4 regions of the Lysinibacillus sp. UBA5990 genome follow, and region 3 is predicted to be linked to each of the others. Evidence: riboswitches for the same ligand, from Rfam matches in the RefSeq annotation. Region 3 holds a riboswitch; each other region holds the start of a gene.
The links. A riboswitch is a leader RNA that binds a small molecule or an ion and turns the genes downstream of it on or off. The one in region 3 is predicted to bind thiamine pyrophosphate.

Region 1 (7,931 bases), on a different contig from region 3:
TTACAAAGAGCCCAAGAAAAATATGAAGCAGAAGAGGCAAAAGAGTCAGAACGTCAACAGCTTTTGCAGCAGGAAATGCAGCTCCAAGCATTGCTTCCTAAGTTCGAGGCTTATGACAGCAATGTACAGCAACTGCAAATTGCTGAGCAATATGTTGAAACGGCTAAACAAGGGGCAGCGGATAACCTAGCGCTAATCGATAAAGAAAGCGCGCAATTAGAGGAGCTTTTACAATCAATTGAGCAATTTGAAAAACAATTGGAACCATATGAAGGTTATTTAGAGCAACTACCAAAACTGCGGGAGCAAGTAGCTTTGCTCATGCAGGTGGAGAAATATACAAAAACGGTAGAGATAGCGAAACAGGATGTTATCGCTACTAAAGCTCATTTTCAGGACAGTAGACAGGAGCTTCAACAATTAGAGCTACGCTGGCTGACAAGCCAAGCAAGCATTTTAGCTCAACAGCTTAAAGAAGGGCAACCTTGTCCGGTTTGTGGGAGTACGACTCATCAACAAACACATAGTGAGCAATTGGAAATTGTTGAGCTTGCTCAGGTGGAAACGTTAAGGAGAAAAGCTTCTTCAGACGAGCGTTTGTATTTGGAAAAAGAGGCGTTTTTAACATCCGCACAACAACTTCAGCAAGAGGCACTGACACAATTAGAAGCATACGCGATGAAGCAACAGGATCAAGCACAAATAATAGCTTCCTTAGAAAAAATGGAACAAGAGATTACTAGCTTAAAGATTATCAATCAACAGCTAGCTCAAACAAGGATCAACCAGAAGGAACAGCGTTTAGCAATAGAGCATTTGCAACATAAACAAGTCAAACTTGAGGAATATTTAACTGAGCAGATGAAGAGCTGGACAAGACTGCAGGCAATTGTAGAAGAACAGCATAAGCAAATGCCAACAACTATTCCAACCTTACAACAATTAAAACAAACACTTACCGATGTTAGTAAACAGAAAATGGATTTACAAAAATTATGGCAGGAAAGCCAGCATGATTTACATGCCGCGAAGGAAGCTGCCAGTAATGCTAAACTAGCTGTGGAAATCGCCAAACAGAATTTTGAAGAATTAAAGCTCAAAATGAATGACAAGCGTGAGCAGTTTTCAATAAGCATGCAGGAAGCAGGCTTTGTGAACTATGAAGACTATGCAACTGCGAAAAGAAGTGCCGCTCAATTAGAAGAACTTAGGAAGGCATGCAGTGACTACACGTTACATGTTCATACGTTACAAATTCAAATTTCAGAAGGAGAAAAACATCTTCAAGGAAAAGAGGAGCAAGATTTAGCCCTGATGGAGGCAACCTTAGAAAGTCTCCGAATCGCCTATGAGGATGCTTTTAAACAACTTCAACAAATAGATGGATTTGCGAAATCATGTCAAAGCTTTATCAACAAAGTAGAAGAAACAGAGAGAGAGCTTCGTTTACTTGAGAGTGAGGCAGGGCGCGTGAAGGAGCTGTATGGCTTATTAAATGGGCAAAATTCGAAAAAGCTTTCCTTTGAACGATATATTCAAATTAATTATTTAGATCAAATTACAGAGGCAGCCAATATTCGTCTTTATCATTTATCTAATGGCCAATTTGAGCTTAGACGTTCGGACAGGCTTGAAAAGCATGCCAAACAAAGTGGACTTGGGCTTGATGTATATGACGCTTACACAGATCAATTACGAGATGTCAAAACATTATCCGGTGGTGAAAAGTTCAATGCATCATTAAGCCTTGCCTTGGGAATGGCAGATGTTATTCAAAGCTTCCAAGGTAATATTTATATTGAAACAATGTTTATTGATGAGGGTTTTGGCTCGCTCGATGAAGAATCATTAAATAAAGCAATAGATACATTAATCGATTTACAAGATTCTGGACGAATGATTGGTGTCATCTCTCATGTGCCTGAATTAAAATCAGCGATGCCAGCCGTTTTACATGTCGAAAAAACATTGAATGGATATAGTCAAACATATTTTGAAATAAAATAAAGGAAGGTGTATTTCCGGCTTAAGGAAATACGCCTTCCTTTTATTTTTTTCGAGAACTGACTGTAGAAGTTGTCCCTTTTTTTGCTGCCATCACTTTTTTTACGATCGGTATAACAATAGGCGCTAATTTAACAGCGGTTTTCACTACTTTTGATACTTTCATCAAAAACACAGCTCCTTTTTAATTACTTCTACCTGTTTATTTTAAAAATGAAACATTAGCGGATAACTCTAACAGCCTGAATAATATTCCATATTACGATTCCGAGCGAAACAATTCCGTAAATGGCGAACGAAATGAACCAAATGATCATTACTGTACTATTACTTGAAGTGGGGTCTAAACTAAATGTAGAAAAGACAAAGACAATGAAAAATAAGATACCAAATACAAAAGGAATTAGATGAGACACTAGTGCTCGAATAGAATGTCTTTTGATGTCAGCATCTTTCGTAACGAAGTAAACAATTAATGGTACGATGAAAGGAGCAAAGAAAATACTGAGATAACTAAAGGCAGATAAAATTTTTTGGTTCTCCATAGTTGTACCTCCTTTTTTAATATTTACGCATGGAAAACAGTAAAGTTTCAAAAATTAAGTATGGAAGAGGTTGTAATCATTCCGTGCTTTGCGTACAATGAAAGTGTTCAAATTAAATTCAGATGTAACGACCACAAGGGGAGCTGATGATGTCAGCTGAGACTGGGCACGTAATGCCTTGACTCTTTGAACCTGTAAGCTAACACTTGCGTAGGGATGTGGATAGAAACCGACACTTGTACGATGTGAGGCTCTGTCCTGACATCGTTTTTTCATTCTTAAGAATAAAAAGATGTCAGAGAGAATCAAATCAGCGCATTTCTATTCCTGCTCTTGTATCCTACATCGGAACAAAGGAGAGAATATGTATGGACAAAAAAAGACTATTAATGCTAGTGGAGATTGCAATATTTGCTGCGATTGGCCTTGTGCTCGATCAGGTCTCCTTTAAAGTATGGGCACAAGGTGGCTCTGTTAGTCTTGTCATGGTACCAATTATGTTAATTGCATTTCGTTGGGGCTTAGTAGCTGGCCTAACAACAGGCTTACTTGTAGGCGTTATGCAAACCATGTTTGGAGCTTATATTGTACACTGGCTTCAAGGTTTATTAGATTACGGCGTTGCTTTCACAGTTGTAGGGTTAGCAGCCATTGTACGCAGACCTTTACTTGAAGCAGCAAGCCAACTAAACAAAACAAAAATGGCGCTTTATATTATTGTAGGTACGGTGTTTGCAGGCTTCTTGCGATATGCAGCGCATACTACTGCTGGAGCGGTATTTTTTGCAGAGTATGCCGGCGATCAAAATGCGTGGATCTACTCGATTATTTATAATGGTACCTATATGCTGCCCGCAACAGTATTAACAGCCATTGTGGGAGCGTTATTATTCACAGCCGCTCCACAACTAATGCATCGTAAAGCATAATGCCATCCCCTTCATATTGGTGAAGGGGTTTTTTTATGCAGTCACAAGAGAATAGCACTTTGCCAAGGAGGCAGGCATACAATATTTAAAGCGTTTAGCGTTATACGCGTAAAAAGTTATGTTATATTAAAGAGTAGATATTAGATGAAAGGGACGTTATACATGATTGTAAAAACGCAAGAAGAAATTGAAGCTTTTAAAAAAATTGGACGCATTTGTGCAGAGATTCGTGAAGCGATGAAGGCTGCTACAAAACCAGGTGTCACAACACTTGAACTAGATGAAATTGCTGGCCGAATGTTTGCTGAGGCAGGTGCCATTTCAGGACCAAAAGGAGAATATGACTTCCCAGGATATACTTGTATTAGTGTCAACGAGGAAGTAGCGCATGGTATCCCAGGTAAACGTGTTATTCAGGAGGGAGATATCGTCAATATCGATGTTTCAGGCTCTTTAGATGGCTACTTTGCCGACACGGGTATTTCATTTGTAGTTGGTGATGGCTATGAAGACAAAGAAAAACTATGTCGTGTTGCTAAAGATGCTTTTGACCGTGCTATGACAAAGGTAAAGGCTGGCTCTAAATTAAATCAAATCGGTAAAGCTGTAGAGCGAGAAGCGAATGCTAATGGCTTAACAGTTATTATGAATTTAACAGGCCATGGTTTAGGTCGTTCTTTACATGATGAGCCAAATCACATTTTAAATTATTATGATGCATGGGACTCTACGATTATGAAAGAGGGTATGGTTCTTGCAGTTGAGCCATTTATCTCAGCAAAAGCAGAGCATATTGTAGAAGCTGGTGATGGTTGGACATTCATTACACCTGATAAGTCTCTTGTTGCTCAAATTGAACATTCAGTAATTGTTACAAAAGAAAAACCAATTATCCTTACTTCATTAGACGAAGAATAGGATTACAAAAAAATCCTGCACACCAAATTACTTTTGGTAGGCAGGATTTTTTTTAATGAATAAAATACCAACTAAGAGTACACCACATAAAAATAACGCAGCTGTTGTTACGAGTAGCTCATCAAAACCATTATGTAAAGCGATTCCTATATAAGCCCATATAAAAACACTTGGATACATGATATCAAAGTGATGAAAGCGGATATGTAGCGCAATGGCTCCACCTAATGTCAGTAAAATAACTGCCCAAAGAGGAGTACTTAGACCAAAACCGTTCCAACCATAAGCTGTTAACGTAAAGCTAATATTTGTGATAAAAATAAATGTCATCCATGCAAAATAAATGGCGAAAGGAATACGGCCAGACAGTGATTTGTCATGAAGTGGATACGTATTGTACAACATAAATAAATACAAGACTAAGAGTAAGGTAATGCCGAGAGAAACAATAAATAATTCATGATGCCATACGTAAATCGTTAATGCTTGTAAAATATTTATGCAACTAAAGAGCGCAGACTGTTTCATAGATGTCTTTTTGATGTTCATCACTAACCAATAACCGGTGAATAAATAAATGACAATCCAAATTACATGACTTCCATCAACAGGTGCAAATACCACCGAAAAACGATTAGAAATTTCTAAAAAAGATTGACCGTTAAGTTTTGTGAAAAAGGATGAAAAGGTTAGGATGAGTGAGACAATATAAGAAATTGTCATCAATAAAAATCGAGGCATGCTTTCCTCTCCCTTCGAGTTAGATTGTATAGGGAAAAGACAAATAAGTATAGTACCGTCACTCAATTTATTATAACGGAAATTTCCATCAATGTATCGTGTTGTTTTGCTAATTCTATCTACAATTTACCATCTCAATAGGCATCCATTTATTTCTTTAGTACAATAAGAATATATCCAGATTAAAGGAGTGAAGCTTTATGACGCAAAACATAAAAAATTTAGACCTATCTATTGAACTAGATAAAAAGATGTATAAAAAGAAATTAAAAGTACTCCAATATGAAATGTTAAATGCCCAACAATTTTTATTAAAAAATAAAATAGGTTTAATTTTAGTGTTTGAAGGTATGGATGCGGCTGGTAAAGGAGGAGCGATAAAACGTTTAATTGAACGTGTCGATCCACGTGGCTATGTCGTCCATCCAATTTCAGCTCCACAGCCACATGAATTACGCTATAACTATTTACAGCGGTTCTGGAGAAAGCTACCTCAGCACGGGCAGATCGCTGTTTTCGATCGTTCATGGTATGGTCGTGTATTAGTAGAACGAATTGAAGGATTCGCGACGAAGGACGAATGGTCTCGTGCTTATGAGGAGATTAATAACTTTGAAAAGATTTTAACAGCGGGAGACTACATAATTATTAAGTTTTGGCTACATGTTTCAGATGAAGAGCAATTAAAGCGTTTTAAGGAACGAGAACAAAATCCATATAAATCTTGGAAGTTAACAGACGAAGATTGGCGTAATCGAGAAAAGTCACCGCAATATATTGAGGCTGCCAATGAAATGTTTGAAAAGACCGATAAGAAAAATGCTCCGTGGGTTTTAGTAGCTGGAAACGATAAAAAATATGCGCGTGTGCAGGTGCTACAAGAAACGCTTGCACATATTGAACGCGAGGCGCTGAAACGTGGGCTTCATTTAACAAATGTATTAGACAAGGCACATATAGAGGATGCTGAGTCATCTAGCCTGGACATATTAAATGAGAAAAAGAAGTGAAAAATAAAATGTGAAATGATGGTGCTATGACTTAAGACATAAGCTGTTTTAGTTGTAGCAGCATCTTTTTTTACATACAATAAGGTAAAACTAGGGTTAACCCCCTTAATTTCCGGTGGTTGAGAAAGTAGTAAAAGTTGTTATCGATATTGATTGGAAGGCTAGTGTGGAGAAATGGTGCTTAAAATTTGGAATTTATTAAGAAAAAAGGGTGGGAATGTGGTAACAATAAAGGGGGAAAAATGCTACATCCGCACATTCCAAGAAAATGATGCACGAAGTTTAACAGGTCTCGTAAGCCGCAATAAATACTTTTGGTCAACCTATGAGCCTTTACAAAGACCTGAATACTATACAATCGACGCGCAATATAAAAAAATTCAAGAAAGTTTATATTTAATGGATTCAAAGCGAGAATTTACTTTTGGTATTTTTGAGCATGGTACTAATAATCTAATAGGACATATTGCACTATATGCTGTAAAACGATTACCCTATTCAAGTGCATTTGTGGGATATGCTATGGATGAAATTTACGTAGGTAAGGGAATTGTCACTGAGGCAGTGAACATGGTAGTCCGGTTTGCATTCGATCAAATTGGGCTACATCGAGTAGAGGCATATGTATCTACCCAAAATAATCCCTCTATGCGTGTCTTAGAGAAGGCGGGCTTTCAACAGGAAGGTCTTTTAAGAAAGCTTTTGTATATAAATGGTCATTGGGTCGATCATTATATGTATGCCCGTTTAGAGGATGAATAAATAAACAAGTGCCTTTCTTTTCAAAGGAAAGGCACTTGTTTATTGATTTGCTATAAATCAAGTTAGATAAACTATTGATGGTTACCGTTTTCAATTAAATCTAGATGACCTGTATTTGGGTCAATAATCAAACCATGTACAGGAACGTCTTTGACCATTAATGGGTGATTTCGAATCGTATCGACACTTTTCTTAACACTTGTCGCTACATCACCAAAACCACGTAAAAATTCTTTTAAATCAAAACCAGAATACTCCAGCATTTTGATGGTTTCTGGGTTAATACCTCTTTTAACCATTTCACTTAACATCGCATCAGGATCAACTGCGCTCATACCACAGTCATAATGTCCAACCACGTAAACTTCATCTGCTTGTAGGCCATAGACAGCAACTAATAAACTACGCATTACAGCACCGAAAGGGTGGCTTACTAATGCACCGGCACTTTTCACAATTTTTACATCGCCATTACGGAGATTCATCGCTTTTGGTAAAAGCTCTACAAGACGAGTATCCATACAAGATAAAACAACAATACGTTTATCAGGATATTTTGTAGTGATGAATGGTTCATATTTTTTCTCTTGTACAAACTCTTTGTTAAACTCTAAAATATCTTGTAACATTGTCATGAAAATTGCTCCCTTCCTTACAAAAAATATTTTAGAGCAAAACTTTAATTATGCAAACAATAAAGACTTTATTCAGACAATTTTTACAATAAAGAAGCAAACTTCATACACTTTAGCAGATTAAAAACTTTGAAACTATAAAAAAACAGCTACCTTTACAGTAGCTGTTTTTTTACATTAAAATTTTTCGCTTGGCTTTGGATCTACAGTTACTGAAGACTTGCTATCTAAACCAACTTGTAGGTAGTGGATGAAGAATCCAGTTGAAATTAATAAAACTGCTGAAAATCCAATAACAGTTGTAATGAACATTTTTAGAGCTCCTCTCTACTTAAATGATCTACTAATTACCCTAAACTAATTATACAATAGGATACTAGGAAAATC
Region 2 (7,931 bases), on a different contig from region 3:
ACGAGAGAGAGCGTTTAAGAAGATTATGGTTACAGCATGCCCATCAGCTAACTGATTTTTATATAACAAATGAAAACTATCCTGCGGCTATAAAGATACAGGAAAAAGTTCAAGCACTGTTCGTTGATGAAGAGGAAAACTATTTCACCTTGATGAAGCTATATCATTTACTGAATAATGTGGGGGCTGTCGAGGAGCAATATTTACTGTTAAAAAAGGCACTTCAAGAGCATTTGGCGGTGGAGCCAAGTGAAGAAATTGAAAGTTGGTATCGTAGTTGGAAACTGGCAATTGTGCAAATGAAAGAGGAAGTTATTATTTGATTACAAAAAGGAGGGACTCTGCAAACGCAGAGCCCTTACTGTTAATATGGTTTTAAACCATATCTCTTAGCATTATTGTATTTATCGTATGCATTGATTAAATTGTTATAGGCATTTGAGACCTCAGTTTGAGTTGCAGAATAGTTGTTTACAATAAATCTAGCTTGTTCAATACTATAATTTAGCATGCTCAATTCATATTCTGATGTCCATTGTATGTTATTAAATATATCACTGCCATCTCCATTATGAGAAATTGGAACCATTCCATTAGAAGCAGAAGTAATTAGTGATTCTAAATAAGTTTTATCTACATAGTACCCATTATTACCATACTTATAAGCACTCTTGTAAGTCCCAATAGCATTGTTTAAATTATTAATAGCATTGGCAATATCAGTTTGAGTAGCATAGTAATTATTAACCACTGTTTGAGCTGTTGAAACAGCAGAATCTATCGCATTCCTTTCAGCTTGTGTTGTCCATGGAGTATTGTAAGAAACATCTGAACCATTCCAAGAGACCGTCACATATGAAACGGAATGAATTAATGACTGTAGTGATGCTTTATCACCATATCCATATTTTAAACCGCTTTTTTGAGCCGCTTGGTAGCCTACTAGCGCATTTTTGTAACGTGTAATAGCATTCTTTACTTGCTCTTGTGAGGCACTATTATTGTTTGCAACAGTTCTAGCACTCGTCACTGCAGAATCAAAAATATTACGATCAGTCTGAGTTGTCCATTTGTCTGTTGTTAAAATATCGTATCCATTTATAGAAACTTGTACGTAAGGTATGGATGCTAGTAGTGTATTCAGCTCTTTTTTATCAATAACGGGGAGGATAACAGAGACGCTCTTATCGTCCACTTGTACTTTACTCACCTGATGACCCGAATCTAATGCCACTTTTGAACCGCCTTTGACAATGATTTGTTCAATTTTACCCTCGCCGTAAAGGTTAAAATCCTCTTCCACATCAATCGTCAGTTTTTCCACATTTGCTATCACTTCAGAAGACAAAACTTTACCAACAACATCAATTTTAGAAAGTGTCTGGTCAGAAGAAACATTCACCTTCGTACGTGCCAATTTAATATTTGATGATTTCATATCCCGTAGTGTAACATATAGCCAGTTTGTTTTCTTTGTTATAAGCGGTTTAAGTGTAATTGTATCGCCCACGAAAACGTCATCTAGTGTAATGTTTTTTTTCACTCTGTTCGTAATGATCAACTGTCCATCAACCGTAACATTATGAATTTTTACATAATCTGCATTCACAGTGAGGTCACCCGAGATTTGCGCGTCACCTGCATCAAAATATACAGATTTTTTATTTGTGCCTGCTTTGTTTAATGTTAATGATGTTACATCTGAAATTTGCCCATTTTTTACAACAATCGTAGCTAAAGCATTCGTTAATGCTACCTTATTTGAATTATTAAAAAGGGGCTTTAAATCTTTGTGGATTTTAAATGTACCATTTGATGTAATGACCGTATCCTTTGTAATATTTCTAATTGTTACGGCATCACCTACCACTTTTTTTGTTGCTGCAACTTGAACCTGCTCTTCGTTTAAGCTTGATTGATTTAGAAGAGAAGAGGCATGTGCAGTAGACACAGGTAATACTAGTGTGGCTGAAATCGCAGTGGCCATTAATGTTGATAGCGCTTTATTTGTCATACAAGTCACTCCAATCATTTTATTTAATAGATAATATATCATAATTTTCAATAATTTAGAATTGATGGTGTAAGTCTTGTGTATGAAGTGAAAATTAATTAAGTCATAAGTCCCTTTTGAAGTTTAAGAGAAAATTGTTGATTTGCACGTATTTTTATCTATATTTTTGTAAATTTCTACTTTATTCGCTAAATATTTTATTGAGATACGACCTTCCATCCATTATGATTATTTATAAAAGTGGGGGTGTTTGTGATGAAGAAATCAAGAGGAATTGCATTGAAACTATCTTCCCTAATAATAGGATTGTTTCTAGTATTATTTTTATCCTATACAGTGACAACGGGGATTATTATAAAAAAGCAAAGTGTCAAAGATGCAGAGTATGGAACATTGCAAACGGCTGAATCGTCAGCGGCTATTATGAGCGAGCGTTTTAAAAAAGCCAATACAACTTTACAAACAACGAAACGAATCGTTGAAAGTATGGAGAAAAATAAGACGCTATCTTCCAAAGGTGTTTTAGACATAATGGAAAATAATTTAGCTAATAATGTTGATTTATTAGGGGTAGGAGCTATCTTTGAGCAGAATTCCCTTATTATCAATCCAAATGATGAGGCTACGTTGGTAGATTCCAAAAAACGTTTTGGACCATACTTAAGCAAAAATGATAATGAAATAACGACCACTCTTCTTGAAGGTGTAGATGATAAAAATGTTTCTCAATGGTACTGGGTGCCAAAAGAAGAGGGACGGACAGTTTTAACGGAACCTTATGACTATAGTGTAAACGGTCAAACAGTACTAATGACAACAATTTCTGTACCATTAGTCAATGCTTCTGGGAAATTTTTTGGTGTATTGACGGCGGATGTATCTATAGATTATTTAAATGAGCTGACAAAGTCTGTTGCTCCAGAAGGCGGCTATGCGGCAATTATTACAAATAACGGTGTACTAACAGCTAACAGTTTCGGTAAAGAGTTGGATGGGCAAAATATGCAAGATGATCCTGCTTGGACAAGCATAAGTAAGACAATGGAAAACGGCGAGCTAACAAGTATGTACATAGAGTCTAATGAACTGAAAGATCAAGCCTATAATGTGTTTGCTCCAATGATTTTAGAGGACATTGACGAAACTTGGACCGTTCAAATCGTATTAGCTGAATCAAAAATTTTAGAGACCTATAACCATGTATTTGTATATACGATTATTGCATCCATTATAATGGTAGCCTTGATGACTGCTGCAAGTGTACTATTTATTTACAAACAGTTAAAGCCACTCAAGTTTTTACGTGCTTCGATTGAAACAGCAGCAGCAGGCGATTTAACACAAAAGGTAGAGGATAAATATATTAAACAAGATGAAATTGGGGCAGTCGCATTGGCCTATAATAATATGTTGGATAAAACCAATAGTGCTATTAAAGCCGTGTTAAACTCAACAACTCTATTGAACCAATCTTCTAACCAGGTACATGAGGCATTTAACGAAATCGTGTCCTCTAGTCAAGAGGTATCAGTAGCCATTAATGAAATTGCACAGGGTGCATCGAAGCAATCAGAGGATACTGAAGAAACGAATTATCGCATGATGGATTTATCGGATCAAATAGATGCCATTAATGCGCTTTCGAATGAAATGGACGATTTATCCAACAAGACAAATGTGACAACCGAGAAAGGCATGCAAGAGGTTCAAAGTTTACATGAACATAATATAGAGACGAATGAGATGAACGGCCGTATTCAACAACAAATGGAATCACTAGCTTCTAATATTGCCAATATTAATCAAATTATTGCCTCTATTCAAAGCATTACGGAGCAAACTAATCTATTAGCTTTAAATGCAAGTATTGAGGCTGCACGTGCTGGTGAGCATGGAAAAGGTTTTGCTGTCGTGGCGGAAGAAGTAAGAAAGTTGGCAGAGCAATCAAAAACTGAAACAGAAGTTATTAAAAGTACGGTAGAAAGTATTTTAGAAAATTCTCAACAAACAGTTGCAGTCATTGCATCGAATGCAAATTTAATGCAATCGCAAAATGAGTCCGTACAAAGCACGCAATTGGCCTTTAAAGATAATAGTGATTTGTCACGTGCAATTGCAACTTCTATTAATGAACTAATGACTCAGTTGTCTACTATGTTAGAGCATAAAAATCAAGCAATTATGTCCATACAAAGTATTTCGGCTATATCAGAGGAAACAGCGGCCTCTGCTGAGCAAGTAAGTGCCTCTGCAATGGACCAACAAGCAGAATTGCAAAAAGTGGCAGAGTCTATGCAAAATATGAATGATATCTCTAATGAACTGCAAGAGGTCGTAAATAGATTTAAGCTTGCGTAGAGAAAAAAGCTGCCTAAAATCTAAAGGCAGCTCATACTGTTGATAAAAGGAATCGAGAAGTTCATGCTCGATTCCCTTTTCATTTTTTTCATCGAGAATTCATAGTCCTCAAATGAGTGAGTTTTGGTGATTCTTATATTCTGTACATTGTTCTCCTCGTTTATTGATGTGATTTTTTATCTTTTCATCATTGGAACAAGGCGCACCCCTCCAGTAGTGGAAATCAACGGTTTTAATTATGAAAGTAAGTAGCATTGACCTAGTACATTATCGACACTACAATCAAAAGGGAGGGGGACTTCAATATGGTGTATCTTGGAATGATTTTCTTTCAAATTGTCGCACCTATTTTAGTATTACTTGTACTAGGTGCTATTCTGCAAAAGAAATTTCGCTTTAACTTAAAAGCATTATCACAGCTTATTACATATTGTTTTATGCCTGCCGCTGTATTTATTAATTTATATGAGACGAGTATAAAACTGTCTGTTCTGGGAGAAGTTGGATTGTTTGTTGTGCTTTTTATTGGTAGTCAAATGTTACTCAGTCACTTTTTAGCGAAAGGGCTTGGACTCGCCAAAACTGAGGCAGCTGTTTTTAAAAATAGTGTAGTACTCATTAACTCTGGCAACTATGGTATTCCGGTAGCTCAAATGATTTTTGCCACTCAACCTATTGGTGTAGCCATCCAGGTTATACTCGTTATCTTCCAAAACATGACAACGTATACGTATGGTTTATATAATTTAATTTCCTCTACTAAATCGGGCATGACAATTTTAAAGGATTTTATAAAAATGCCTATTATACACGCTTTAATAATCGGTGTGGCCATGAATTATTTTGACATTGGCATTCCGCAGTTTATTAAAATACCTATAGACCATGTAGCAGATGGTTTTATTGCCGTTGCATTAATTACGCTAGGCGCCCAATTGTCTCAACTGGAGATTAAAACGATGTTTAATAAAACAGTATTCGTCAGCTGCTTGACGCGATTAATTATCGGTCCAGCCGTTGCTTTAGTCATTATTTATGCGCTCGGTTTAGACGGGGTTGTGGCACAATCGTTATTTATAGCGAGTGCTTTTCCCACATCCCGCAACAGTTCAAGTCTAGCATTAGAATATGATATAGAGTCGGCAACAGCTGCACAAACCGTTTTATTTTCGACCATTGTGAGTTGTATAACGGTCACGATTGTAATTTATATTGCTGATGTATTGTTTACCTAATAGAAATCAAAAATATTTAAATGATAACTTCCATCTCTTAGCAATATCTGCTAAACTAGCATCAAACTGAATAGTATTAACTAGGGGAGTCTGATGAGTCAGGCTGAGAGGGAAACGCATAGAGGTTTCTTGACCCTTTGGACCTGATCTGGCTCATACCAGCGTGGGAAAGTTAAGAAGCTATTGCATATTACGTGCAATCAATAGACCCTTTACATTCATGGCCGGATCCAATTATTTTTTTGGATTCGGCCTTTATTTATTTTGTTTGCTGGGTGAGCTAGAATCGGTCCTTGTTTAAACTACATTTAAGGGAGAGAAGTAGCTCATGTCAGCAATTAGTGCAAAGAACATTACGATTATGTCTAACTTTGAAGGAAGTAAAAAGGTTTATGTGGAAGGATCTCGTCCTGATATTTTAGTACCAATGCGTGAAATTACATTAAGTCCGACGACTGGTACCTTTGGGGATGAAGAAAATGCCCCAATTCGGGTGTATGATACGAGTGGACCATATACAGATCCGGTCTTCCACGTGGATATTACAAAGGGCTTACCTGCTTTACGAAGTGCTTGGATACAAGAGCGAGGGGATGTTGAGGAATACGGAGGGCGTACAATTAAACCTGAGGATAATGGTTTCAGTCGCGCTGATGATCCACGTATCCATGAAAATGTCTTCCCGGAATTGGTGAGAAAGCCTTTACGTGCAAAAAAGGGTAAAAATGTCACGCAGCTTCATTATGCTCGACGGGGAATTATTACACCTGAGATGGAGTTTGTAGCGATACGAGAAAATATGGACCCAGATTTCGTACGTTCAGAGATTGCAGCAGGCCGGGCTATTATGCCTGCCAATATTAATCATCCTGAGGCCGAGCCAATGATTATCGGTCGTAACTTCCATGTGAAGATTAATGCGAACATTGGGAATTCAGCTGTATCATCCTCGATTGCAGAGGAAGTGGAAAAAATGACATGGGCTACACGCTGGGGTGCTGATAATATTATGGATCTATCAACTGGCAAACATATTCATACAACGAGAGAATGGATAATTCGAAATGCTGCAGTACCAGTTGGGACAGTACCAATTTATCAGGCATTAGAAAAGGTAAATGGTGTGGCTGAGGATTTAACATGGGAGGTGTACCGTGATACGCTTATTGAACAAGCGGAGCAAGGGGTAGATTATTTCACTATTCATGCAGGTGTCCTTTTACGTTATGTCCCTCTTACGGCAAACCGTGTAACAGGCATTGTGTCTAGGGGTGGTTCCATTATGGCGCAATGGTGTTTATACCATCATCAAGAGAACTTCCTCTATACTCATTTTGAGGAAATATGTGAAATTATGAAAGCTTATGATGTAGCCTTTTCATTAGGAGATGGCTTACGCCCAGGGTCAATCGCGGATGCTAACGATGAAGCACAATTTGCGGAGCTGGAAACATTAGGCGAATTAACGCAAATTGCATGGAAGCATGATGTTCAAGTAATGGTGGAGGGGCCAGGTCACGTTCCAATGCATTTGATTAAAGAGAATATGGACAAGCAATTAGAGGTTTGTAAGGAAGCCCCATTCTATACTTTAGGTCCATTGACAACAGATATTGCTCCAGGTTACGACCATATTACATCTGCTATTGGTGCAGCAATGATTGGTTGGTTTGGTACAGCTATGCTCTGCTATGTGACACCGAAGGAACATTTAGGATTACCTAATCGGGAGGATGTTCGAGTAGGGGTTATTACTTATAAGATTGCTGCACATGCTGCAGATTTAGCAAAGGGGCACCCAGGTGCACAACAACGAGATGATGCACTGTCAAAAGCGCGTTTCGAGTTCCGCTGGCGTGATCAATTTAACCTTTCTCTTGATCCAGAACGTGCAGTAGAATATCACGATGAAACATTACCAGCAGAGGGGGCAAAAACAGCACATTTTTGTTCAATGTGCGGTCCTAAATTTTGTAGCATGAGAATTTCTCAGGATATTCGTAATTATGCTAAGGAAAAGGATTTAAATACAACAGAGGCCATCCATGAAGGTATGAGGGAAAAGTCAGCGGAGTTTAAAAAGGCAGGTAGTCAAATCTATCAATAATAATAGTACAAGGCTTGTGTTGATTTACTAGACACGAGCCTTTTTTATGTTGGTTCCACAATTAAACAGGGGAGATGAATAAAAGTAATTTATGCTTTTGCAAATAGAAGTGAGCGGTTGAAACTAGACGAATACTAAAAAGCTCCATGTGAATTATACATTCACATGGAGTAAAAGTTGGATTTGGATATCAATAATAAGTGGAATATTAAACGTT
Region 3 (7,931 bases):
GATGTGAATAAAGCCAATCTTGTCAAAAAAATTGATGAGCAGCGCGTAGATAAACGCCTTGAAGGAATTGCAGAAATTCGTGATGAATCTGACCGTACAGGGTTACGTGTCGTAATCGAGCTGAAAAAGGATGTTCCTGGACAAGGGATTTTACAGTACTTATTTAAAACAACAGATTTACAAGTAGCTTACAATTTTAATATGATTGCGATTCATAATCGTCGCCCAACGATGATGACATTGCCACTATTGCTGGATGCCTATATTACTCACCAAAAAGAAGTGGTCACAAATCGTTCTATATATGATTTACAAAAGGCAAAGGATCGTTTCCATATTGTGGAGGGCTTAATTAAAGCACTATCTATTTTAGATGAAGTCATTGCTACGATCCGTTCTTCTAACGATAAGAAGGATGCCAAGCTCAATTTACAAGCAAAGTTCGATTTTACCGAGGTACAAGCAGAGGCGATTGTGAGCCTGCAATTATATCGTTTAACGAATACCGATATTACAGAGCTCCGCCAAGAACAGGATGACTTAAATAAATTGATTGCCAAGCTGGAAGGGATTTTACAAAGCGAGGCCAAGCTTGTACGCGTCATTAAACAAGAATTGCTAGATATAAAAAAACGCTTCACTGAGCCACGTCGCTCGAAAATTGAACAAGAGATAGAAGAAATTAAAATTACATTAGATGTCCTTGTTCCAAGTGAAGAGGTTGTGGTGACTGTCACGAAAGATGGCTATATTAAACGTACATCTACACGATCTCATGCCGCTTCTAATGGTCAAGATTTTGCGATGAAGGATTCCGATTACTTATTGTATGAAGCAAACTTAAATACGCAACATCATTTATTGTTATTTACAAATAGAGGGAATTATATTTATCAGCCAGTCCACGAACTGCCTGATATTCGTTGGAAGGACCTTGGTCAGCATATTTCTAGTATTGTGCCAACAAGTGAAGATGAATCGATTATTGCGGTCTATGGCTTTGAAACATTTGAACAGCCAAATACGTATATTTTAACTGCTACGAAAGATGGTCAAATTAAACGTTCACCACTTGCAGATTATGCAGTGACGCGTTACTCGAAGCCGATTAAAACAATGAATGTTAAAGCCGGCGATGCCATGATTTATGCATCGTTTATGACGGATGATGTGGAACTGCTCTTAACAACTGATACGGCGTATGCTATTCGATTCCCTATTGAGGAATTGCCGGTTACTGGTGTGAAAACGGGCGGCGTTAAAGGTATTACGCTAAAAGATGGAGAAGCATTAGTAGGGGTCAATGTTCTACAGCCAGATGAAACACAATATGTCGTTATTGTGACACAACGAGGGGCTGTTAAGAAAATGAATGTCGCAGAGGTAGAAGTAGCAAGTCGTGCCAAACGTGGTCTTAAAGTCCTGACAGAATTAAAAGCAAATCCTCACCGAATTGTCGCTGTTATTCAAGCAACAGACGATGAGCAGGTTGTGATCGAAACTGAAAAAGGCGTCCAAGAGTTTATTGATGTTCAAGCATTGACGCGTGCTGATCGCCATTCTAATGGTTCATTTAAAGTGGATATTGCAACAGATGGAGCCATTTCACATGTCTTAACGGCCAAAAAAGAACAAAAACCAAGCTAAAATTATGCCCAGTCTCTATATAGGAGAGCTGGGCTATTTGTATGAGTGGAACAACTATCCAAAAATAGCATCTTGTCATTTTAGATCAACTATGGGTATAATAATCAACGAAAAGTTCATAGCGAAAGAATGTAGGGGGGCTAGTTATGGCTAGCTGAGATTGTGTCCGATAGACACTGACCCTTTGAACCTGATTTGGCTCGTACCAGCGTAGGGAACATCTATTCAAAAAAGCAAAAGTTTTGGAGATTGATTGCAATACGTCTGGGAGGAATCCTAGGCGTTTTTTTGTTTTCCAAGCAATATCTTACCAACTGTATATTACGCTTTCTTCTGGTGACAACATTCATTCATGAACACTTTCATATTACAAACTGGGAGGAACTAGCATGAAAAAATGGTTATTTATCCTATTAGCTGCGCTATTGACGTTAGTAGGCTGTAGCGACAAGGAGGACAAGCAAACTGCTGATACAAAGAAAAAGGTGTCAGTGGTTCTCGATTGGACACCGAATACGAATCATACAGGATTGTATGTTGCGAAAAAGCTCGGTTATTTTGAAGAACAGGGCTTAGATGTTGATATTATTATGCCAGGAGAGGCAGGAGCCGATCAGCTCGTAGCTTCTGGTAAGGCAGAATTTGGCGTGAGCTATCAGGAGGGCATTACACAGGCTCGTGTTCAGGATGTGCCACTTGTCTCAATAGCGGCCATCATCCAGCATAATACATCTGGATTTGCTTCTGTAGCATCAAAGGGTATTACATCTCCAAAGGACTTTGAAGGAAAAACATATGGTGGTTGGGGAGCGCCACTCGAACAAGCCGTATTACAATCATTAATGCAAAAAGAAAACGCTGATATAAATAAATTAGAGATTGTCAATGCAGGAGATTTAGATTTCTTCACAATGATGAAAAAGGATATCGATTTTGCTTGGATTTATTATGCTTGGACAGGGATTGAGGCAGAGCTTCGTGGGGAAAAGATTAATATGCTGTATTTAACGGACTACAGTGATCAGTTAGATTACTATACACCTGTTTTAGCAACTAATGAAAAAATGATTCAAAACAATCCAGACATCGTCAAAGCTTTTGTTGCGGCTGCATCGAAGGGCTATGAATATGCAATCGAGTATCCGAATGAAGCTGCTGATATTTTACTAGAAGCGGCACCGGACTTAGATAAGGAGTTAGTGCATAAAAGCCAAGAGTGGTTGGCTGATAAATATCAGGACGATGCTAAACAATGGGGAGAGCAAAAGCTTTCAGTGTGGGAAAACTATGCTAAATGGATGTCGAGCAACAAAGTATTAGAAGGCGAGTTTGAGGCAAAACAAGCGTTTACGAATGAGTTTTTACCAAAAAAGGAGGCCAATTAACATGGCAAATTCATTGATCAGTGTCCAAATCATTCCGAAGACAGAGAAGTATGAGGATGTCATTCCTTATGTAGATGCGGCCATTGCAGTTATTGATGCATCAGGTGTGAAATATGAGGTTCATCCCCTTGAAACAACAATGGAAGGTGAGCTTACAACGCTTCTTCAAATCATTGAAAAAATGAATGTTAAGATGGTCGAGCTAGGAGCCATTAATGTCATTACACAAGTAAAAATTTTATATCAACCAAATGGGATTACAATGGCTACTTTAACGGAGAAATATCAGTCATGAAACGGGCATTACAAAAGGGAAGGACGATAATTTTTATCGCCTTCCTCTTATTCATATGGGAGCTTGTTGTGCATATCGCTGATGTTCCTCCTTGGCTCCTTCCAGCACCAAGCATAATTGTAGTAGAAAGCTTTCAATCGTATCAGACATTCCTGCCACATGCTCTGGCTACCGTGCAATTAGCTTTACTAGGACTTGCTATTGGGGTGGGCTGTGGTCTAACCGTGGCAATTGTTTTGCATCGTTTTGCTTTCATTCGGTCATTATTTTATCCGATTCTCATTATGTCGCAAAACATACCCATTCTTGTGTTAGCACCGCTCCTTATTATTTGGTTTGGCTTTGGCTTATTACCAAAGCTCATTATTATTTGTCTAGTGTGCTTTTTCCCTATTGTCATTGCGGCAATGGACGGTTTTCGTCAAACATCACCCGAGTTAAAGCATTACTTTGATATGATTGGTGCTACGAAGGCCCAAACGTTTTGGAAATTAGAATGGCCACATGCCTACCCAGCAATTTTCTCGGGCGTAAAAATTGCTGCTACCTATAGCGTAATGGGGGCAGTCATTGCGGAGTGGCTTGGTGCGAAAAAGGGAGTTGGTGTATACATGACCTTAGCACAATCCTCCTTTCGTACAGATCGAGTGTTTGTCGCAATTTTTGCGATTGTCTTGTTAAGCTTATTGCTGTTTAGTAGTATTCGTTTGCTTGAAAAATTAATGGTAAAGGGGAGAGGTTATCATGCTCAGCATACAAAACATCGATAAGTCCTTTAACAGTCTACATGTTCTTGACCATGTTTCCTTTGATGTCAAGGATGGTGAGTTTGTGGCCATTGTAGGACCATCAGGCAGTGGTAAAAGTACCCTTTTTCAATTAATTGGTGGGGTCTCCCCGGTTGATCAAGGGGAAATTTTATTAAATGGAGAGGATATCCAGCGAAAAAGAGGAGCAATTGGCTATATGCCACAGCAGCCTTGTTTATTGCCTTGGCGTACCATTTTAGAGAATGTAACCATTGTCGAGGAATTGCAGCAAAAGCCTAATGTTGAACGTGCAAAGGGGTGGCTAGAAAAGGTAGGACTTGCTTCCTTTAGTCATGCTTATCCAAACGAGCTATCTGGAGGGATGCAACAACGTGTATCTTTTATCCGTGCCATTGTCAGTGATAAACCTATTTTATGTCTAGATGAACCATTTTCTGCGCTCGATGAATTTACAAGACTGGAAATGCAGGCATGGCTACTGTCCATTTGGGAAGAGTATCGAAAATCCATCTTATTTGTCACGCATAGTATTGAAGAGGCACTCTTTTTAGCAGATCGTATACTTGTTTTATCAAAACGGCCTGCAACGGTGAAAAAAGAAATCATTGTGCCGTTTGAGCGTCCCCGCAAAGAAGAAATTCGTCATTCGGCCACATTCACAGCCTTGAAGCAACAATTATTCATGTATTTACAGGAAGAAAAGGGGGATCTGAATGTTGATTGATGCCCATATTCATTTAGATCAGTATAAGGACGTGGAAATACCTTCTTTATTGGAAGAAGTAGAGGCATTAATTGCGGTGAGTATGCAGCTGTCTTCCTGTCAAAATACGTTGAATTTAGCGAAGGTCTATCCCAAGGTGAAGGCGGCTTTTGGTTTCCATCCTGAGCAGCCTTTACCAAGTGAAATAGAAGAGAAAGCTTTATTTGATTGGATTCGCTCCCATAGTGATGAGATGATAGCAGTCGGTGAGGTCGGTTTACCCTATTTTTTAAGGCAAGAACAAGCTTTGGATGTTCGTCCGTATGAGGCTTTATTGGAACGATTTATCGTATTGGCTAAGGAGCTGGACAAACCGATTGTTTTACATGCTGTGTATGAAGACGCTCCCGTCGTGTGCGATTTACTAGAAAAGCACCAGCTTCGTCAGGCGCATTTCCATTGGTTTAAAGGGGACGAGGTAGTTGTGAAACGCATGATTCAGCAAGGTTATTTTATCTCCATTACGCCTGATGCATTGTATGAAGAGGAAATTCAGCAGTTAATTCAAATCTACCCGATCGAATTGATGATGGTAGAAACAGATGGTCCATGGCCGTTTGAAGGACCATTTACAAATAAACCTACGTCTCCGTGGATGATGCATTCGACGATTGAGGTGATTGCAGCCATCAAAGGATTGTCTATACAAGAAGCGGCTCAAATTATCACTCAGAATACGACAAACTTTTATCGACTTTAAACTAATTTTGCAAGTGACAAATGTGTTTTCTGCAATAATAAAAGCAGTATAGGATACAAACTAATTATCCGTATACTGCTTTTTATGTTTAGTGAAATCATGCATCAATTTCTCCGTCTTTGTTTTGGTGGTGCGTTCATGTGTACTGAAGGAATTGGATTGGCGATTTTTCTCCACATCCTTGCCAACAGTTCTTTTTATATGCATTCGCTTTTTTTTCGCCCTAGATTGAGCCATGTTCATTCCCTCCTTTTAACAATTATAGTAACGAAAACGAAAGAAAAAGTAAAACCTCGTAAGCAAAAACTTACGAGGTTTATGACATAGATTTAGTGAGATACGTCCTGTACAGAAATACCTGTGTTTGCTTTAACGTCAACTTCACGATACTTTGCATCATCAGTTTCTTTAGAAAGTAATGTGCCGATGAAACCACCAAGGAAACCAAGTGGTACAGAGATTAGAGCAGGGTTCGTTAACATAATTAACGGATCACCCACAAAAATCGCCTTGCCTTCAACTGGATTCCATACGTTAGGTGACATAGCTACTAATACTAATGCAGAGATTAAACCTGTTAACATCGCTGTAACAGCACCAGCTGTATTAAAGCGTTTCCAATAGATTGTGTAAATAATAACTGGAAGGTTAGCAGAACCTGCAATACAGAATGCTAAAGATACTAAGAACGCAACGTTTAATGTTTGTGCACCAAGTGCTAATAAAATGGAAATTATAGCGATCGTAATTGAACCGATACGAGCTGCAAGAACTTGCTCTTTTTCAGTAATTTTACCCTTTTTAATGATTTGACCATAAATATCATGTGATAGGGCAGAGGCACCTGAAAGTACAAGACCTGCTACTACCGCTAAAATTGTTGCGAATGCTACCGCACATACGAATGAGAATAGAATGTCGCCACCTAGTGCTTCTGCAAGAAGTGGGGCAGCCATATTACCAGCAGCGTTTGCCGCGATAATATCTTCTTTTCCAACGAATGCTGCTGCACCGAAACCTAAGAAAATTGTTAAAACGTAGAAAATACCTACAATCCAAGTAGCCCAAATAACAGATGAACGAGCCGTTTTTGCATCTTTTACTGTGAAGAAACGCATTAAGATATGTGGAAGACCCGCAGTACCTAATACTAATGCAATTAACATAGAAATTGTGTCAAGTCCATTTGTATATTTTAGACCTGGGTTTAAATAAGCAGCACCACTGTCAGTTGCTGTAGTCATTTCTTTAAACATTGTTGCAATACTGAAGCCAAACTCTTTTAATACTAAGAATGAGATAATAACTGTACCTAGCATTAAAAGACAAGCTTTAATAATTTGAACCCATGAAGTTGCTGTCATACCACCGAATAATACGTAAGTTGTCATCATGAAACCTACGATCAATACAGCTACCCAGTAGTCGATACCTAAAAGTAATTGAATAAGTGCTCCTGCACCAACTAGTTGTGCAATCATGTAGAATAAAACAATTGTAATAGTGCTTAAAGCAGCTGTTCCACGTACTTTTGAGTTATTGAAACGAGCTGTAATCATGTCAGCTAAAGTGAATTTTCCAAGGTTACGTAATGGTTCAGCAACGATGTATAATACCACTAAGTAAGCTACTAAATAACCAATAGAGAAGAAGAATCCGTCAAATCCAAATAATGCTACTGCACCTGCAATCCCTAAGAAAGAGGCTGCTGATAAATAGTCACCTGCGATAGCTAGTCCATTTTGCCAGCCTGTTAAACCCCCACCAGCTGTATAGAAGTCACTTGCAGAAGATGTACGTTTAGATGCCCACCATGTGATAACTAATGTTAAACCAACAATGGCTACGAAGAAGAATATGGCTGTAAAACTCATTCCGTTATTCATCGGCGGCCACCTCCGTTCTCGTATTCTGCGATAATCGCTTTTGCTTCTCTGTCGAAGTTGTTTGCTTTAGCTACATATAAATGACATAACCCCCATGTCATGATGAATAGCCCTGCGGAATAAATCCACACCCAAGTAATTTCCCCAAATGCCTTTTGGTGTAGAATTGTTGTGTACGATGTCAGAATTGGTAACAACATGTAGGCCAATAAAAATATGGCAGTTATAGACCAAAGAAAAGAGTTCTTTCTGCGTACAAGAGACTTAAACGATTCTTGGTTTGCAATTGCATCATAGTCAATCACGACACCTTTTTTTGCTTGATTGTTTGCCATTAACATTCCCCATTTTGTGTATATTTTTTCTGCCTTAAGACTTGATTTTGCTAGTTTAGTGAATTCACATTCTCATTTTATGAAAGAGTTCACAAAATTGCAATACATTTCAGAAAAATTATGTAAAAAAAATTTTTCTGAAAATAGTCC
Region 4 (7,931 bases), on a different contig from region 3:
TACTCGATTTACATGGCAATTTCACGCTCGATAATTATAAAGCGTTCTTCACTTCTGTTTACTTAAAAATGACATTAAGCTCGTTCTGGTATGCATTTTTAATTACATTCTTTACATTATTAATTTCATATCCAACTGCTTACTTTTTAACAAAAACGAAACACAAGCAGCTTTGGTTATTGCTTATTATTATTCCTTCATGGATTAATTTATTGTTAAAAACATATGCCTTTATCGGTATCTTTGGTTTATACGGGCCGATCAATGCATTTATCGAAGTGTTTGGCTTTGACCCAAAGCAAATGCTCTTTACAGATATTAGCTTTGTTTTTGTATCCGTGTATATTTTTATTCCGTTTATGATTTTGCCGATCTTTAACTCTTTAGATCGTTTAAATCCAACACTTATTTATGCGTCTCGTGATTTAGGCGCATCTGCTTTTACAACATTCCGTCGCGTTGTTTTACCATTGACAATGGATGGTGTTAAATCAGGTATTCAGGTTGTCTTTATCCCTGCTCTATCACTTTTCATGATTACTCGCTTAATTGCAGGAAATCGTGTTATCACCCTTGGTACAGCGATTGAGCAGCAATTCCTTGTGACACAAAATTGGGGAATGGGTTCAACTATTGCCGTGTTCTTAATTTTATTTATGGTAATCATTATGCTTATTACGGGACAAAAAGATAAAGGAGGTCGCGTACGATGAACAAACTTTCTGCATCAGCCAAAGTCTATTTAACGATTGTTTTTATCGTTCTGTATGCACCCATTCTCTATTTAATCTTTTACTCGTTCAATAGTGGTGGCTCCATGAATAACTTTGAGTCCTTTACTTTAGAGCATTATCAGGCTGTTTTTGAAGATTCAAGACTACTTGTTATTTTAATTAATACCGTTATCGTAGCATTACTTTCAGCTCTAATTTCTACTATTATTGGAACGTTAGGAGCAATCGGTATTGTAACAGTCAAGGATTCAAAAATGCGTAATACATTATTGTCCTTAAACAATGTTTTAATTGTCAGTCCAGATGTCATCATTGGTGCAAGCTTTTTAATCTTATTTACATTGGTGGGCATTAAATTAGGCTTTGCTTCAGTATTATTAGCACACGTAGCGTTTAGTGTACCAATTGTAGTGTTAATGGTTTTACCTAAATTGTTAGAAATGAATAAATCACTAATTGATGCAGCATTAGATTTAGGTGCAACCAAAAAGGATGTTATGTTGCGTGTCATTTTACCGTATATTCAGCCAGGTATTTTTGCAGGTTTCTTCCTAGCTCTTACGTATTCATTAGATGATTTTGCTGTGACATTTTTCGTAACCGGCAATGGCTTCAGTACATTATCGGTAGAAATCTACTCGATGGCTCGCGCGGGAATATCTCTAACAGTTAACGCTATTTCTGGTTTAGTATTCTTTGTAACAGTTATCGTTGTGATTGGCTATTACTTCATTACAAGTCGCACAAGCAAAAGAACGGAGGGACAACAATGAAGTCATTAATTCAAGCGACCATCGCTATACTTGTTGTTTCTGCCCTTTTATTTTATGCTGCTGATGCCTTAAGTGCTGGCGGAGGTAAAAGTGGAAAAGATACTTTAACCATCTTTAACTGGGGAGAATATATTGATCCTGATCTATTGAAAGAGTTTGAAAAAGAAACAGGTATTCATGTCATTTACGAAACATTCGACTCCAATGAAGCTATGATGACTAAAATACAGCAAGGTGGTACAGCGTACGATATTGCTGTCCCTTCTGAGTATATGATTGAAAAAATGAAGGAAGATAATTTATTGATTCCTTTAGACAAAGCGAAAATCCCGAATTTTAAAAATATAGATCCATACTTTTTAGATTTACCATTCGATGATAACAATCAATATTCAGTTCCTTACTTCTGGGGAACAGTAGGAATTGTTTATAATCCAAAGCTAGTTGGGAACTTAGATTTCTCCTCTTGGGACGATTTATGGGACCCTTCATTAAAAAGAAAAGTATTTTTAGTAGACGGTGCTCGTGAAGTGATTGGAATGGGTTTAAATAGTCTTGGACACTCCTTGAATTCATTGGATAACGATGAACTGCGTGAAGCAACTGACAAGTTGATCACACTTGCGCCTAACATAAAAGCGATCATTGGGGATGAAATTACGCCATTAATGATCAATAATGAAGCAACAGTGGCTCTCACTTGGTCTGGTCAGGCAGCGGACATGATGTCTGAAAATGAAGAATTGGACTTTGCTGTTCCTGAAGAAGGCTCCAATTTATGGTTTGATAATATGGTTATTCCAAAAACATCGAAAAATATTGAAGGTGCACATGCCTTTATCAATTTTATGCTAAGCGCTGAATCTGGTGCTCAAAATGCCGATTATGTTGGCTATTCGACGCCTAATATCGCTGCCATGGACTTAATGGACCCAGAAGTAGTTTCTGATGAACGCTATTACCCTTCTGAAGAGCAACGTGATACATTAGAGGTCTACAAAAACTTAGGCCCAGATTACTTAGGTAAATATAATGAACTGTTTTTAGAATTTAAAATGAATATTCGATAATTTATAAGAGCGATTTGGTCTAAAACCAATTCGCTCTTTTTATGTAAGCATTCATTTGTATTACTATATTTAAAGAGCATTTCTACTAGTAGCCTTTGGTAACATTATTCACACTTACCCGCGCTATTTCATTTCAATATAGTTGTTTCTAGCAAAAAGCAATTCGTCCTCACTCTACACCCCTAACTATTCTTTTTTATTACACAATGATCTGAAGCCTCCCAAGAAAAAAGCTTTTCTGAAAAACCATTCTAACGATCGAACCAGTTACAGCAATCTCAACTATTAGCCAGCTATAATTCTTTATGATAGACTGTACTATATTTGATTACATAAAGGGGGTTTTTCGATGACCCAGCAGAAGTCCAATAAGGCGGCTTTGTATATATTAATGTTTAATATGTTTATCGCAATGGGGAGTATTGGAATTATTATTCCTGTAATGCCGGAATACTTAAGAATATTTGGAGCAGCAGGACAAGTTCTAGGTATGCTTATTGCAACGTTCGCCTTGGCACAATTCGTATTTTCTCCAATTGCTGGGAATCTTTCTGACCTGTATGGGCGGAAAAATTTAATTATTTTCGGTCTTATACTAACAGGACTTGCACAAATCGGTTTTGGCCTTTCTACAGATGTTTGGATGCTCTTTTTGGCACGCTTTTTAGGTGGCCTTGGCTCTGCATTTGTTGCACCTCCTATTATGGCTTTTGTAGCAGACGTGACAACTTATGAAGAACGCGGAAAAGGAATGAGTATGTTAGGAGCTGCAATGTCGTTCGGCTTTATGATTGGCCCTGGAATTGGTGGTTTCCTCGCAAAGGTTAGCTTACATTTTCCATTTTTCATGGCGGGAGCTGCCGCCATCTTAGCATCTATTTTATCGTACTTTTTATTACCATCTACAAAGCCAAATACTGCGCAAAATAGACAAAAGCAAGATAATCTGGTGAAACAGATGGCTCGCTCTGTACATATGCCTTATTTTGTTATGTTAATTATTATGATGGTATTCTCATTTGGGATTGCTAACTTCCAAACAACCTTATCCCTATTTGTGACAGAAAAATTTAATTACTCACCTGGCGATATTGCTACCATTCTAGTTGTTGGTGGAGCATTTGGGGTAATTGTACAGATGTTTATCATAACGCCACTCTTTAAACGCTTTGGTGAAATGAAAGTAGTTTTGGTCAATTTATTTATTGCCTCCGTTGCTATTTTCTTAATATTATTTGTTTCAGGTTTTGCACTAATATTAGTTGTAGCAACCATCTTCTCAACGGCAACAACGTTAATTCGTCCAGCTGTTAATACACTCATCTCAAAACTTGCTGAAACAGAGCAAGGGTTTGCAGCCGGCTTGAACAATGCCTATATGAGTCTTGGAAATATGATTGGACCCGCTTTAGCTGGTTTCTTATTTGACTGGAATATGAATAGTCCTTATATATTTGGTGCCATTATCTTATTAGCCTGCTTCTTCCTTGCCCTAATTTGGACATTGAAAAAGGCACCACAACTTATGCATCCAGATTCACACTAATCATCAAAGCTTATTGACTATTGATTCAAGTATGTTACACTTCTAAAAAATAGAAAAATTTTTACCACTAGGGGAGTCTTTTAAAGGCTGAGACGTATATGGTTATATACGGACCCTTCGAACCTGATCTAGTTCATGCTAGCGGAGGGAAGTGGCGCTTCTTGCTATTTTCATTGTATAAGCAAGGCCGCTTCCTGTCGTTTGAAGGAAGCGGCTTTTTTCATTTTCCTAGTGGCTAAAACGAAAAGGAGCGCACCTATCATGTCTATTCGAAAATTAACAATTATGGCTTTATTAGTAGCGATTGCCGTTGCAGGCTCTACGTTCATCTCCATTCCAACTGGGATTGCTCGTGCCTACCCTATACAGCACGCTATTAACGTAATAGGAGCCATTATACTTGGACCCTTACCTACAGTTGTAGTAGCCTTTGTGACGGCTATCATTCGTATCCTTACAGGAACAGGCTCACTGTTAGCCATTCCTGGTAGTATTATTGGTGCATTATGCGCAGGGCTTGCCTATAAATATAGCTGTAAAATGTGGTTAGCCGGTATGGGCGAAGTGATCGGCACTGGTCTTCTCGCATCACTTGTAGCAGTACCCTATGCAAAGATACTTATGGGCACATCCGTAGCGGCCTTATTTTTCATGCCTGCCTTTTTAATATCAAGTTCAATTGGAGCAATCTTAGGTATTGTAGTAGCTAGCAGTTTGCGTAAAACGGTGCTAGTAAAATATTTTAATTCCCGCTCTCTTTATTAAAGAACGTCGTTGATATAACTTAGAGGATTTCTCTCCCTGCATATATACAAAAAGCAGTGCGAAATAATTCACACTGCTTTCATCTAACTAAATTATTGGCGTTTTTTCATACCCTTTAATAATTGTGCTACATTCGTATCTTCTGCTTGTACGGGGGGATTTTCTACAAGTTGCTCCTTTTTCTTCGGCTTCGTTAGGAAATTCCAGCCAAAGCGTCTTATTGTAATATCAATAAAGAATAAGAGCATACCTGCAAGGAGAAGCCATGTCGCAATGTTTTGACGATCCGCCCCTCGCTTTGTAAAGTCACGGAACACTTCTTGTGGTTCTTTTAAAACAGCACCACCAGTTTGTTCGGTTAATTCTTCTATTAATTTATCATTAGCAGGAAGAAGTTCATACTCAGCACTATAGGGAACACTTAATCCTGCCTGATAAATCGTTTCCTTTTCATCAGCGATACGGAAGAAGATTAATCCCGGCTCAGCTTGTACTACAGCTCGCACCTGAGAAGCTGATATAGTTTCAAGCTGTGTGTCTAGCTCTTCACCCGCTTCATTAACCGCAACAATATCTAAAAATGCTGCTTCATTTGTAGGATCTGTAATCATAAATGATCCATCTGATTCTACTCTTACATCATAGGCAACATCATTATAGCTTGGGAGCATTTGTGAAATAAGCGTTTGCCAAAATGTTCCCCAGTCCTGCCATCTTGCCCAGTCGCCTGCCCACTTTCCTGTTGAATCAGAAGTAAACGCAAATGTTTTGCCAAGACCATATTGCCATTGTGCTAACACCGGATCTTCCTTTTCGCTTTCAGCCACGACGGTAGCACCCTGCTTTGCAGTTGTTCCGATATAAGCATTCATTTGTGGGACGCCATTGGCAAATAGCGTATTCCATCCCCCAGCATTATAGAGTATTGGATAGAATGGATTATCCTCAATGTACGTACGGGAAATCATAGCTGTTTCACGAGATAAAATGGAAGGAATAGTTTGCTCATCGATAACATTGTAGAAACGTCCGCTTCCCATCTCACTCAGAGCTTCCAATAAGTTTGCATCGGCATCTTGACCAATAGCCACTGTCGATAAAGTTATTCCGTTATCTTTTCCTTGTTCAATTAAATCTTCATAATTTCCTGGCTGTGATTGTCCATCTGTTAAAAGTATAATATGCTTACGTTGCAGTTTTATATCTGCTAGGTTTTCATATGCTTTTGCAAGTGAACCATAGATTTCTGTCCCGCCTCCTGGTGTAACAGATAAAATGGTATCCACTGCCTCTTCTTTATTGTTCAGAGGACCAGTCTCTATAATTTCCCAAGGCCGATCATCAAATGCTATAAATCCTAATGTATCTTCATCACGTAGCATTTCCACTGAACGTGCTGCTGCTTCCTTCGCAAGCTCTAGCTTGGACCCTGACATACTACCAGAGCGATCTAGTACAATGACAAGTCCTAATGAAGGTAATTGTTCTTTCCCCTTAATTTCCATTTCAACAGGTAATAATGTTTCAATTGGCGTTTTAAAATAACCACCTAAACCAAAGCTATTTTCTCCACCAACCATTGCAAAACCAACACCAAAGTTTTTGACTGCTTGCTCGATCACACTCATTTTCGCCTCACCGACTAAATGTCCTGGCACATTATCGAAAATAATGGCATTATATTGCAAATAACTGGAGAGTTCATTTGGTAAGCTTTCAGGTGATTTTACATCATAGGCTATTGATTGCTGACCAAGTGCCTCCGCTATTGGTGAAGCTGTTTCATAGCCATTCACAATGAGTAAATGTGGTTCGCTTTGTACCATTGTGACACTTGTTAATTTATTGTTTTCGAATATTGCGTCTTGTCCTACTTGAACAACGGCTTCATATTTCACCAGCCCTTCACCAGTCGCTGCATGTTTATAGGTAAACATATTCGTTCCTTCGGCTAGCTCGACTGCCTCACGATGAATCAGTTCATCATTTTCATATAATAATAGCTCGCCCTGTCCAGCTGAAGTTGCATGCACTTCTGTTACCAGTTGTTGTTGCTCACCCACATAGGCAACTTGTGGGGACACAAAGCTTTTTAATGAAACATCATTCACAACAGGCTGACTAAAGGGCACAACATCCACACTAATATTGGAGCCTTTAAACTTCGTGGCGAAATCTAAAGCATTGCCCTTTGTCTCATTGCCGTCTGTTAAGAGCACTAAGCGTGTTGCTTTTTTCGGATCTATAATACCTGTGGCAAGTTGCAGACTTTGTTCTATATTCGTTTGATCAGTAGCCTTTATTTCCGTAAACTTTGGTACTTCCTTTAATGTTTTAGTCATAATGGCTTCTGTTTGTAATGTTGATGAGAAAGAATACAGCCCTGCAAGCTGTTCGTCTTTTTTCGATTGTAAACTTTCCTGTATAAAACGTACCATCTCATCTTCAGTCCCATTCATGGAAGCTGAGCGGTCAACTAGATACACAATTTGTTCTTCTTTTATAGGTAATAAAAGATACGGCCCTGCCAATGCAAAAACTAAACAGCCTACCGCTATCATGCGAATTATAAGTACGATAGCATGACTCTTTTTTAGTCGCTGTCGTTCTCGCCAATAGGTCCAACCAAAATAGATGAGCAATGGAAGTAATAGCAACAATACTAATGGCATATCAATTCGTAAATCCACGACGTCGTTGCACCTCCCACTCTGAAACAAGTAAAACTAAAATAATAAGAATTAGCCAAGGAACAAAAGAAGCTTTCGAAATCTCAGCCTTTCCGTTATCAGAAATATCCCCTAATGTATAGCTTGTTCCTTGTTCAATGACACGTTCTTGTGCCTGTAATTGTACAATAAAGTGTTTTTCTTCATTATTAGAACGCACAAAATAGATGCCTGGTTTTTTTGGCGCAGTTAGCATACCATCCGTAACCAATGATAGAAATTCATCTTCTTGTGAATATACACTCCAGTCTTCCTGCGCTAAAGCTACTACTCTTTGTTCATTTGGTGTGAAAATACCGAGTGAACCACTGGAT

Region 1: another riboswitch for thiamine pyrophosphate. It lies ahead of thiT (energy-coupled thiamine transporter ThiT); the one in region 3 lies ahead of B3D94_RS20100 (ABC transporter substrate-binding protein).
Region 2: another riboswitch for thiamine pyrophosphate. It lies ahead of thiC (phosphomethylpyrimidine synthase ThiC); the one in region 3 lies ahead of B3D94_RS20100 (ABC transporter substrate-binding protein).
Region 4: another riboswitch for thiamine pyrophosphate. It lies ahead of thiW (energy coupling factor transporter S component ThiW); the one in region 3 lies ahead of B3D94_RS20100 (ABC transporter substrate-binding protein).

Annotation. Positions count from the first base shown of each region.
Region 1 is NZ_DJAY01000012.1:46,988-54,918, reverse strand. Features, by position in the region: gene B3D94_RS11600 (SbcC/MukB-like Walker B domain-containing protein) at 1-2,007, shown strand, start outside; gene B3D94_RS11595 (hypothetical protein) at 2,048-2,173, opposite strand; gene B3D94_RS11590 (DUF4870 domain-containing protein) at 2,226-2,549, opposite strand; TPP riboswitch at 2,676-2,783, shown strand; gene thiT (energy-coupled thiamine transporter ThiT) at 2,918-3,478, shown strand; gene map (type I methionyl aminopeptidase) at 3,641-4,396, shown strand; gene B3D94_RS11575 (hypothetical protein) at 4,424-5,137, opposite strand; gene B3D94_RS11570 (polyphosphate kinase 2 family protein) at 5,338-6,147, shown strand; gene B3D94_RS11565 (GNAT family N-acetyltransferase) at 6,322-6,909, shown strand; gene B3D94_RS11560 (beta-class carbonic anhydrase) at 6,981-7,544, opposite strand; gene B3D94_RS11555 (hypothetical protein) at 7,722-7,856, opposite strand.
Region 2 is NZ_DJAY01000002.1:110,273-118,203, forward strand. Features, by position in the region: gene B3D94_RS01295 (response regulator) at 1-323, shown strand, start outside; gene B3D94_RS01300 (S-layer protein) at 365-2,014, opposite strand; gene B3D94_RS01305 (methyl-accepting chemotaxis protein) at 2,270-4,372, shown strand; gene B3D94_RS01310 (AEC family transporter) at 4,678-5,607, shown strand; TPP riboswitch at 5,680-5,794, shown strand; gene thiC (phosphomethylpyrimidine synthase ThiC) at 5,936-7,714, shown strand; gene B3D94_RS01320 (catalase) at 7,923-7,931, opposite strand, start outside.
Region 3 is NZ_DJAY01000015.1:1,508,444-1,516,374, reverse strand. Features, by position in the region: gene parC (DNA topoisomerase IV subunit A) at 1-1,647, shown strand, start outside; TPP riboswitch at 1,771-1,881, shown strand; gene B3D94_RS20100 (ABC transporter substrate-binding protein) at 2,037-3,032, shown strand; gene B3D94_RS20095 (thiamine-binding protein) at 3,034-3,327, shown strand; gene B3D94_RS20090 (ABC transporter permease) at 3,324-4,097, shown strand; gene B3D94_RS20085 (ABC transporter ATP-binding protein) at 4,072-4,821, shown strand; gene B3D94_RS20080 (TatD family hydrolase) at 4,811-5,560, shown strand; gene B3D94_RS20075 (hypothetical protein) at 5,621-5,797, opposite strand; gene B3D94_RS20070 (solute symporter family protein) at 5,890-7,434, opposite strand; gene B3D94_RS20065 (DUF485 domain-containing protein) at 7,443-7,781, opposite strand.
Region 4 is NZ_DJAY01000001.1:89,202-97,132, reverse strand. Features, by position in the region: gene B3D94_RS00410 (ABC transporter permease) at 1-713, shown strand, start outside; gene B3D94_RS00405 (ABC transporter permease) at 710-1,507, shown strand; gene B3D94_RS00400 (ABC transporter substrate-binding protein) at 1,504-2,577, shown strand; gene B3D94_RS00395 (MFS transporter) at 2,927-4,123, shown strand; TPP riboswitch at 4,183-4,290, shown strand; gene thiW (energy coupling factor transporter S component ThiW) at 4,385-4,888, shown strand; gene B3D94_RS00385 (VWA domain-containing protein) at 4,981-7,578, opposite strand; gene B3D94_RS00380 (vWA domain-containing protein) at 7,562-7,931, opposite strand, start outside.